3 regions of the Paenibacillus sp. sgz302115 genome follow, and region 1 is predicted to be linked to each of the others. Evidence: a T-box and tRNA genes for the amino acid it is inferred to sense, from the RefSeq annotation. Region 1 holds a T-box; the other regions hold tRNA genes.
The links. The T-box of region 1 lies ahead of lysS (lysine--tRNA ligase). A T-box ahead of a tRNA ligase gene usually reads a tRNA of that ligase, here a tRNA-Lys.
Positions count from the first base shown of each region.

Region 2: it encodes a tRNA-Lys, which carries the amino acid that the T-box ahead of lysS (lysine--tRNA ligase) is inferred to sense. The anticodon was not compared.
Region 3: it encodes a tRNA-Lys, which carries the amino acid that the T-box ahead of lysS (lysine--tRNA ligase) is inferred to sense. The anticodon was not compared.

Region 1 covers NZ_JBVYOK010000001.1:378,203-381,480, forward strand. Annotated here, with positions in the region: gene AC0LWN_RS01685 (hypothetical protein) at 1-242, shown strand, start outside; gene AC0LWN_RS01690 (phosphotransferase family protein) at 421-1,416, opposite strand; T-box leader at 1,519-1,782, shown strand; gene lysS (lysine--tRNA ligase) at 1,847-3,278, shown strand, end outside.
Region 2 covers NZ_JBVYOK010000002.1:15,552-18,829, reverse strand. Annotated here, with positions in the region: gene AC0LWN_RS05605 (ABC transporter ATP-binding protein) at 1-82, shown strand, start outside; partial or broken gene AC0LWN_RS05600 (SDR family NAD(P)-dependent oxidoreductase) at 289-1,046, shown strand; tRNA gene AC0LWN_RS05595 (tRNA-Lys) at 1,434-1,506, opposite strand; tRNA gene AC0LWN_RS05590 (tRNA-Ala) at 1,517-1,592, opposite strand; gene AC0LWN_RS05585 (right-handed parallel beta-helix repeat-containing protein) at 1,918-3,278, opposite strand, start outside.
Region 3 covers NZ_JBVYOK010000002.1:9,399-12,676, reverse strand. Annotated here, with positions in the region: gene AC0LWN_RS05575 (MDR family MFS transporter) at 1-594, shown strand, start outside; gene AC0LWN_RS05570 (transcriptional regulator) at 857-1,507, shown strand; tRNA gene AC0LWN_RS05565 (tRNA-Lys) at 1,982-2,054, opposite strand; tRNA gene AC0LWN_RS05560 (tRNA-Ala) at 2,066-2,141, opposite strand; gene nrdR (transcriptional regulator NrdR) at 2,422-2,898, opposite strand; gene AC0LWN_RS05550 (alpha/beta-type small acid-soluble spore protein) at 3,028-3,243, shown strand.

The DNA.
Region 1 (3,278 bases):
TGGAAAGAGGCGGTACAGGAGTTAGTGGTTCAGGCGCTTTAATATATACTGCGACTGCGGATCTGCTTACAGGAAATAACCTGCTGTCCTTTCATGCTGCTGATTTTCATCCAACGGTACCTGCCTCCGGTCAACTTCGATATACTATGTTTGCTGTTAATAGTACTGGCGATGGACCTGCTATCACCATTACTGGCCCCGTTGCTTTTAGCGGAGTTGCACAAGCTGGCGCGTTTGCTTAATCCTTCCTTGCTGCTATAGAATAACGAAATTTTCGCAGACAAGCTGCGCTTCATCAAGGAATTGCCGATAAAGTCTGGCACATCGCATAGAACAGCAGACTGCCAGTGACAAGATAAGAGCCCGCTTCCCGGTAATATCGGGAGCGGGCTCTTTTTTGGGGGAGGGAATTGAAGCCCATCATCGGTAGAGCTTAACTGTCTTCGCGATTAAGCTCTGAAGATCACGCAGCCGGTTAGGTGTATCCGCAGAAGAGTGACTGAGCATGTCGCAGAGGGCGGTGAGATCCTCAAGCTTCGAGTACAGCTTCCAGTTATCCTCAAGCACCCCTCCATGTGCTACATAGGCTGAAATAAAATGCTGCTCAAACAGCGAGCCGTCTTCCTCATAACGGAGCATGTTCCCGATATCGGTATACCGGCTGCAAGAGAAGGCAAACTCCCAGTCGAGAACAGCCGACACCGCGCAGCCTCCGGCATTCTGCTCCATCAGTATATTTAGGCCGTTGAAATCCGAATGCACGAGCACTGGTGAAGTATTTCTCTCAGATAGTTCATTACTGCGTGACTGACAGAAGCTCCACAGCTCTTGTGTCAGCTCATCACCCAGCCATTTCGCGCCCTGATTGTGGAAGAGACTGTTGTCAATAATCGAAAGAAAAAGCTCCCCGCTCATTTCGAACGGTTGAATAATCTCCAGATTTTTGTCCAAGAAGCCCGCTTCAGGAAACGTATAGCTATGTATTTGGGCAAGAACAGAGCCAACAGATGTGGCGGCGGATACGATCTCTTGAGCAGCTTCGCTTTTTAACACATCCCGTAAATGAATTCCCGGTTTCCATTCCGTAATTGCCCAAGGCTTATTGAAGCTGCTGCAGCTGGTATCCAAATAAAGAAAATTGGCAACAGGGACAGTGTCCCGTATACGCTCCGCAATGGCCAATTCTTTTTCAGCGATTCCCCCAGCGTCACTATACAAACGAAGAACCAGGGGATCTGATTTCCCATCCAGGTGAATCTTATAATTCGAATTGCGGAATCCAACACTGAGCCGTTCCGCGCCTATTACCCGTGTGCCCTGAAATGCAGATCTTACAATGTCGTTAATTTGTCTGAGGTCAAGTGATACTTGCTGCTCCGTGCGTTCCCAGCCTTCTTTCACATTAATCGCCTCCATAATTTACTAATCTTCCTAATATCGTAACACATAGCGGAGCAGCAGGCTGTGATTGACAGATGAAAATTCCCGGGTTATTATTACATACAATTACTTACAGCTATATTAGCGATGAAGAGAAGAGTAATTAGGCGGCATAGTTTACAGAGAGCTTCGGAAGTGGTGGAACGGAGCAGCGGTGTGCCTAACGAAAAAAGTCTCGGAGCTTCATACGGAATTGGGCGTACGTCCAAGGATGCTATGACGGGATCTCCCGTTACAGAGATAGGGTATAAGCGTAATGGCCGTACCCGAAGAGGCGTGCATGGCAACATGTTCGCGAACAGAGGTGGTACCACGGCGCTGTTTACAGCTCTCGTCCTCAAGATAACAATCTTGCGGATGAGAGCTTTTTTTGTTTTTCCCAATACATGCCTGAGGTGATTATGAAATGCATTGGTCAGAGAAAATTGCAAGCCGGTTAATCGAAAGCCACCCGGAGCAGATGACATTCGTGTGCGCATCGGGAATCAGTCCGTCAGGTCACATCCATATCGGAAATTTCCGGGAGATTGTGACGACTTATTTTGTAAGCAAGGCGCTTGAAAAAGCGGGTAAAAAGGTGCGGTTTATTTTTTCGTGGGATGATTTTGACCGGTTTCGCAAGGTTCCGGTTCATGTGGACCCAAGCTTCACGCAGTATATTGGCAAACCCTACACGCAGGTTCCCTGTCCTTATGGCTGCCACAGCTCCTATGCTGAGCATTTTGAGCAGGAGTTCGAAGCGGCGCTGTCGGCTTTTGGCATTCGGCCGGAATTCATTTATCAGAGCAGAGAGTATCAATCACGCCGGTATGTCCCGGGCATTCTTCATGCGCTGCGCTCTAGAGGTGAAATCTATGACATCCTCATGTCCTTCAAGACAAGTGAAGCCAGCGAAGCGGAGCGAGCCGCATTTTATCCGATAAGTGTGTACTGCGGGGAATGCGGCAAGGATTCGACCACAGTTCATTCTTTTGATGACAAGGAAGAGCTCTTGACCTATAGCTGCGAGTGTGGCAATCATTGCACGCTGTCTGTCCGGGAAGCGGATAACATCAAGCTGCAATGGAAAATCGACTGGCCTATGCGCTGGAATGTGGAGCAAGTGCTGTTCGAGCCTGGCGGCCGCGACCATTCGTCGGAAACAGGCAGCTACAATGTAGCTTCCGTTATCTCCGAGAAAATTTTTGGTAATCGTCCGCCCGCCTACGAGCCGTATGAATTTATCAGAATCAAAGGCAGCTTTGCCAAAATGTCCAGCTCATCCGGGAACAACTACACTCCAGATGATCTGCTGAACGTCTATGCTCCCGAGAATATTCTGTTTCTGTTCGCCAAATATCAGCCGAGCGCTGAGTTTCATATTGGAATGGATGAAGATGTGCTGCGCAACTATACGGAATATGAGCGGTATCGGAAGGCTTATTTCGCCCAGACCCTGACGGATGATATTCGCACAGCGGTCGAGCTGTCGCTGATTGATTCAGCGAATGTGAATACACCCGGATTCAGCCAGATTGCCGGTCTGCTTCCACTGATCCATTTCGATCATAAGCTGCTATCTGAGATTGTAGCCCGGAATGGGGATGAGGTCGATGAGCGAGGGCTGCTGCAAATGGCAGAGCGGGCAGAATATTGGATCAAGCAATGGATGCCGCAAAAGCTGGTCACAGTAAATACTCATCGCGATACCGCCATGTACGAAGCTTTGGAGGCTCATGAACAGCAGTGGCTTGAAGCCTTTTGCCGGCTGCTAAGAACTGGTGGTATGGATGATGAGCGGCTGATGACAGAGATCTACGCCATTTGCCATGACGAAGATAAAAAAACGATGAAAAACA
Region 2 (3,278 bases), on a different contig from region 1:
CACCGACATTTCGGTCAAGGAGCTGCCGATCCAGCAGGTGGTTATGAATATTTACGAAAATACGGAAGGTGCGTCCGGATAGCGGTTTGATTCCGGCCGGATCGTATTACTTTACTGAGAAGAGAGAGGGCATCCCTGCCGTCTCTCTTCTTCTGTGATGTACCTCTTTGTGACTGGCTTCGATCCGTTTTCCCCCAATTTCTAAACACATATCCTTCATATATGACAAGAGATGTCGTCATTACAATCTATAATGGAGTTGTATTCAACAAAGGAGGTATAAACGAAATGTCGGATTTACAAGGAAAAATTGCTTTAGTTGCTGGGGCTACAAGGGGAGCCGGCCGAGGTATCGCCGTCGAGTTAGGAGCATCTGGCGCGACGGTTTATGTGACAGGAAGATCGACTCTAGCCCAACGTTCCGAATACGATCGTCCTGAAACAATAGAAGAAACCGCTGAGCTTGTCACCAGGGCTGGCGGTCACGGAATCCCGGTTCAAGTCGATCATTTGGACCCTGTCCAGGTAGAGAAATTGGTGAATCGTATTGAGCAAGAGCAAGGCCGGCTTGACATTCTTGTGAATGATATATGGGGAGCTGAAAAGATGATTGAATGGAATGTCCCTCTGTGGAAACATTCACTTGAAAATGGTCTGCATATGTTACGGCTCGCTATAGATACACATGGGCTCTTGCTCAGGAGATTCAAGCTTATGGATGTACAGCGGTGGCGCTCACGCCAGGCTGGATTCGTTCGGAAATGATGCTCGAACATTATGGAGTACATGAAGAAAATTGGCAAGATGCTGCGGCTAAGGAACCTCATTTCATCATCTCGGAATCCCCGCGTTATGTAGGCCGGGCCGTTGCTGCCCTTGCTCAAGATCCCGAACTATCACGATGGAATGGACAATCCCTGTCAAGCGGTGAGCTTGCGCAAATTTACAGGTTTACGGATCTCGACAGCTCGCAACCGGATTGCTGGCGTTACACGGTCGAGGTCATAGATGCCGGTAAACCGGCGAATGTTGAAGGATATCGATAAATACGATTGTTACGGACCGTGAAGCCCTTATTTCCTTCTAAAACGCTGTTCCGTCTATCCTACGGACTCAGATGCAGTTATTTGCTGATTTTCGTGTGAAAGATTACCTGACAGCAGGGGATAAGCGCGATACAGTCCGTTAGCCTTCCTAAATATGCCAATCAGAGAGAAATAAGGTCTGTGGGGTCCGTAACAGTAACCAGCAGGAATTCAGGGAGCAATGGTTAGTCTGAAGCAGGGATTTGCGGGTTGCACGTTGGTTGCTGCGGGTCTGGGTTTGAGCGTTAGCATTCCACCACTTTGTTATAGGCACAAACCGGTTCTGCAATCCCTCTCTCCGCTCCACGAAACAACAAAAAAACGGCATCTCTGCCGTTTCTTCTGTGATGGACTCTCAGGGACTCGAACCCTGGACCAATTGATTAAGAGTCAACTGCTCTACCAACTGAGCTAAGAGTCCATATGACGTCTGGTGGAGCCAAGGGGGATCGAACCCCTGACCTCATCGCTGCCAGCGATGCGCTCTCCCAGCTGAGCTATGGCCCCGTGGCGCTTATCACGTTCTATCAATTTCTCAAGCACAAGATAGATCATATCATGAACTCGTAAGATCTGTCAACCATCCAATAATTTTTTTATTCAATCGTCTGCGTATTTTTCATATTGTGTCCTCTTTGCTTCCTCAGGCGACCTTGGGTCCGGCCTTATATTGGCTTATCTGGACCGGACCTCACGGGCACACCGATTTCGAACACAACAATCCCGGCAACAAGACCGGAAAACAGCAGGACAGAAATCAAGACATGCAACAGCGATTTTTTGAGACTCCCTTTCTGCCAATCCTATCAAACATGAAAACCAGTAAAATATTTTATTGTTCAACTACCCCAAAATCATCCACATAAACATATGCTGTACCGGACTTCTTGTAAGCATACACTGTTGCACTGGTAGCACCTGCTCCGGTTGTAAAAGGAATGCTTACCATTGTCCAGGATGTGCTGGCAGATGTTGCAGATACATCCTTTCCTCCAAAGCCATTAACACCAATCTGAATCTGCTCTCCTATGTCTGCCTTAACCCAGGCGGTACATATATAGCTGGAATTAGGACTTAACCCCGTAAGTACCTGCTCGATACCATCTTCCCCGGTTCCCAGTCTAACACTCTTAGAGCCGCTTCTTGGTACCGATACACTTGCAGCAGTACCTGAATATGCTGTTACCCAGGGTGAGATTATCCCTTTCTCGAAATCAGATTGCCTTACGTTATTAACATAAAGTACGCTGACACTCTCAAAAACCGGGTCCGGAGGTGAAGAAAAATTATGCCCAGCAGTCCAGTCAGTTCCGCCGTACTCATATGCTCCAATATCCGGTGCCGCACCAACATAACCATTCGTGATTCCAGGTATTACGACCCCTGCATTAATAGCCGGAGAAGTAGACTTCAGCCTGAAATTATATGCTGCGGGATTCACAAATAACGGATTGGTTCCTGAGGTAATATTATTTCCCTCTATATGAGTACCAGGCAGTGTAAAGGCTGTAGTAAAGATATTGTTAAAAATTCTGTCACCGTACATATCTGACTGATAATTACTTCCCCAATATCCCACATTTCCGTTACTGTAGGTGGTATTGTTATAGATCAGGTTAAAATTACTGGGTGTATTCAATCGTATCCCTGTATAGTTTCCCCATACAACATTGTGATGCACAATATAACCCTTACTACCGTTATCCAGATAGATACCAGTGCCGGAATAATTTTTTGCCAGATTATCATGGATGTAATTATGATGAATTACCGTCCCTTGCCCATCCCAGGCAAAATCATAGAGTATTCCGCAGTCTTTTGTCAGCTTTCCTGCATTGTACAAATTATTATACTGTATCCGGCTGTTTTGGGTAGGCATAAATATCAGATGACGCCCAGCGTTATATACCGTATTATGACTGATTAGATGGTTTTCCCCCAGTAGATAGATTGCCGGAATATCCGCTGCCGAATAATCCGCTTCATGGATAAGATTATTAATCACCTTATTCCCTGTTCCCTGTATACTCACCAGATTACCGGAACTGTAGGTCAAAGTACTGTTTCTAAGCTCATTATTGGTGCCGGACATAAATATCCCTGTACTGTATTGACTGGTAACATCCGAATCATGGCTGACATATTCCGCAGTCATATTAGAAACTTTACAGTAATTAGAATCAGACATTTTTA
Region 3 (3,278 bases), on a different contig from region 1:
TCCTTGCTGCTCTTCCTATCCGGGCTGTCCACTTATGGCGGCATGCTGCTCTTGCCCATGTATTATCAGCAGGTTCGCGGCGAAGGCATTCTTGCTTCCGGGCTGCTGCTTGTACCGCAAGGTGTCGGAATGCTGCTCACCCGGGCATGGGCCGGCAAGCTGACCGACCAAATTGGCCCGCGTCCGGTCGTCATAGGCGGCATGCTGCTCACTGCGCTCGGCACGCTGCCGTTTACGCTGGCAGGGGCGGAGACCAGTCTGTACATGCTCGGCTTCGCCCTCGTTATCCGGGGGGCCGGCCTAGGGGCGGTGTTTCTTCCAGTGCTCGCCGCCTCCTATCAAGGCTTGAGCCCCGAGCAGATCAGCCATTCCAGCAGCGCTACTCGAATCATTCAGCAGGTGGGCGGCGCATTCGGCGCGTCTGTCTTGGCCGTCATCCTGGAGAATCAATTGGTTGCCCCGCTGACCGCCGCAACCACCGCCCAGGCGTACGACCACACCTTCCTCTGGTCGCTCGGCTTCACGTTGGTCGGATTGGTACCAGCAGCCCTGCTGCCGACCGTAAAACGGACCACTGCAAGCCGGGCCGGTTGATACAAGCCAGCTTGGGTATATATTGTTAAAACAACGAAAAACTCAGTCCTTCACTTATTCGAGGGACTGAGTTTTTTGCTGGCTACGGTAGAAATTGAATTCACTTTTTAGTTCGCGATATAATAAGAAACATAAGTCGTGAAGCACACGCCGCTTTCCTACAATGCCCGCCTGAAGTTTATTTACAGGTGGAGTTGTAAGGAAGCGGCTTTTTTGCGGAAAAAATTAACGTTCGCTCGAGCGTTCAAGGAGGAATATGAGTATGCCACGATTTGAGCAGCAATATGAGGAATGGCTACAGAGCAATCTGGAGAACGAGAGTAACCATAGACGAAAAGAGCTGCTTGGCAAAGGATTAGGCCATGGGACAACGGAATTTCTCCGCACAGTCTGGTTCCCGGCAATCGGGAATTTGGATCATCTGTTTCCGGAATGGGAGGTTCGGGATTTCAATAATGGCTACCGCTACCTAGATTTGGCTTATATGCCAGGAGGAGTGAAAGGAGGAATCGAGATTCAAGGCTATGGACCACATGCCCGGGATCTGGACGTCAGGAGATTTAAGGATTTATGCCGCCGGCATTGCTTGCTGGCCCTGGATGGTTGGACCTTTCTCCCCATTGCTTATCCTTCTATTGTAGAAGAACCAAAGCAATGTCAGCAGCTCGTGTTATCTTTTATAGGTAAATTCATCGCAACAGATGTTTCTTCAACTTTAACCTGGCTGGAAGCGGAGACCCTGCGTTTCGCAAGGCGTCTGCTCAGAACGTTCACCCCCTTGGAACTAGCGCAACACCTCAAAGTAACCGATCGGCATGCCAGACGAATTCTACATCAGTTAGTCGAACAGCAGTTACTGGATGTGGCAGGCGGAGGGCCGCAACGTTATCGTACATACCAGTTGAGACTGTAATACATGTTCAAGAGCCTAGAATATAGTAGGGTTTGAACATTAGGATTTCTCGTGCCGTGGTATTTTTGGAGGAGTTGGGTAAGTTGTAATGGACCGAGGAGCCCTTATTGTCAGAAAAAACAGTGCTTAACCGGGTTAACGGACTCAGATGCAGTTATATACTTTCATTCAACTAAAATAATGCTGATGGCGAGACAATAAGCGCGATATGGTCCGTTAGCCCAGCGAAAAGCTCCAAATGGAGAAAATAAGGGCTGTACGGTCCGCATGAGATTGAGTGGAGAGCAAAGTAGTGGGCGGTTGGCCTGGCGTTTCGGCCTCAGTAGTTGGTGATTAACATCTGTTCGTTTGCCGTCGGTATTTCTTTGTTTTATTTGGTTAGGGTTGAGTCATTCGGACTTGTAGGTACTTCTCCCGTCCTCAAAGGCTCCGCAAACAGCAAAAAAGCGGCATCGCTGCCGCTTTTTGTTGTGATGGACTCTCAGGGACTCGAACCCTGGACCAATTGATTAAGAGTCAACTGCTCTACCAACTGAGCTAAGAGTCCATATGATGTTTTGGTGGAGCCAAGGGGGATCGAACCCCTGACCTCATCGCTGCCAGCGATGCGCTCTCCCAGCTGAGCTATGGCCCCATAGTGCGCTTAACAACTACACTATGTAAGTAAAACTGATTTATGCTGTAAACCGTATCGCTTTCGTCATTTATTTATTTCGTAGGCGACTTTTATATAGTATAAAATTTCGCGCCACATGTCAACACTTTTGTAAAAAAAGTTTACTCCCCGGAAAGGGTCTCAGCATCGCCATATAGGTTTCGTTGTGCGCGTCCGCTCAAATTGGCCTAATTGACGGCTGAGTCCCGGTTGCATTTCCGTAAGCAGCGCTCTAAGCATCACCGCAGTACGGAAAGGCTTACAATCCCTCCAGCTCCCCGTCGTTTTTGGACAGCAGACTCTTCAGTTCCTTCATGAACATGTTGATGTCCTTAAACTGACGATAGACGGAGGCAAAGCGGACGTAAGCAACTTCATCTACAGGATAGAGCTGCTCCATAACAAGCTCGCCGATCTGGCGGCTCTCCACTTCGGCTAGAGCGATGCCGCGCAGTGATTTCTCTGCCTCAGAAACAATGGACTCCAGGCGTTCGACGGAAACGGGGCGCTTCTCGCAGGCGCGGATCAGACCGCGGAGGATTTTGTCGCGGCTGAATTCCTCGCGGCTGCCGTCTTTTTTGATCACAATCAGCGGCGTTTCTTCAATCATCTCAAAGGTGGTAAAGCGCCGGCTGCACTGCTCGCATTCACGCCTGCGGCGGATTGACTTATTCTCGTTGGCCGGACGCGAGTCAAGCACTTTGGTATTGGTGTGATCACAGTAAGGACATTTCATAAGCTTATCACTTCCTTTTGTTATATTGAGACCATTTTCTGATTTCCATAAAACACCGTTTATTTGATGTTATGAAGTTGCCCTGTCCGGCACATAATACAGTTACCAACCGATAGGAGGTGAACAGCAATGGCCCAAAGCAGCTCCAATAACCTGGTAGCTCCAAATGCACGCGGTGCCTTGGATCAACTTAAATACGAAGTTGCCCAAGAGCTCGGTATCACGCTCTCCCCAGATGGATACCAAGGCAATAAAACTTCTTACGAAAACGGTTCAATCGGAGGTTACATCACCAAACGTCTTGTAACCCTGGCTGAACAATCTCTGGCAGGTCAATACAAATAACCTGTCCCTATAAGCTTGCCTAAGAAGTATTAATC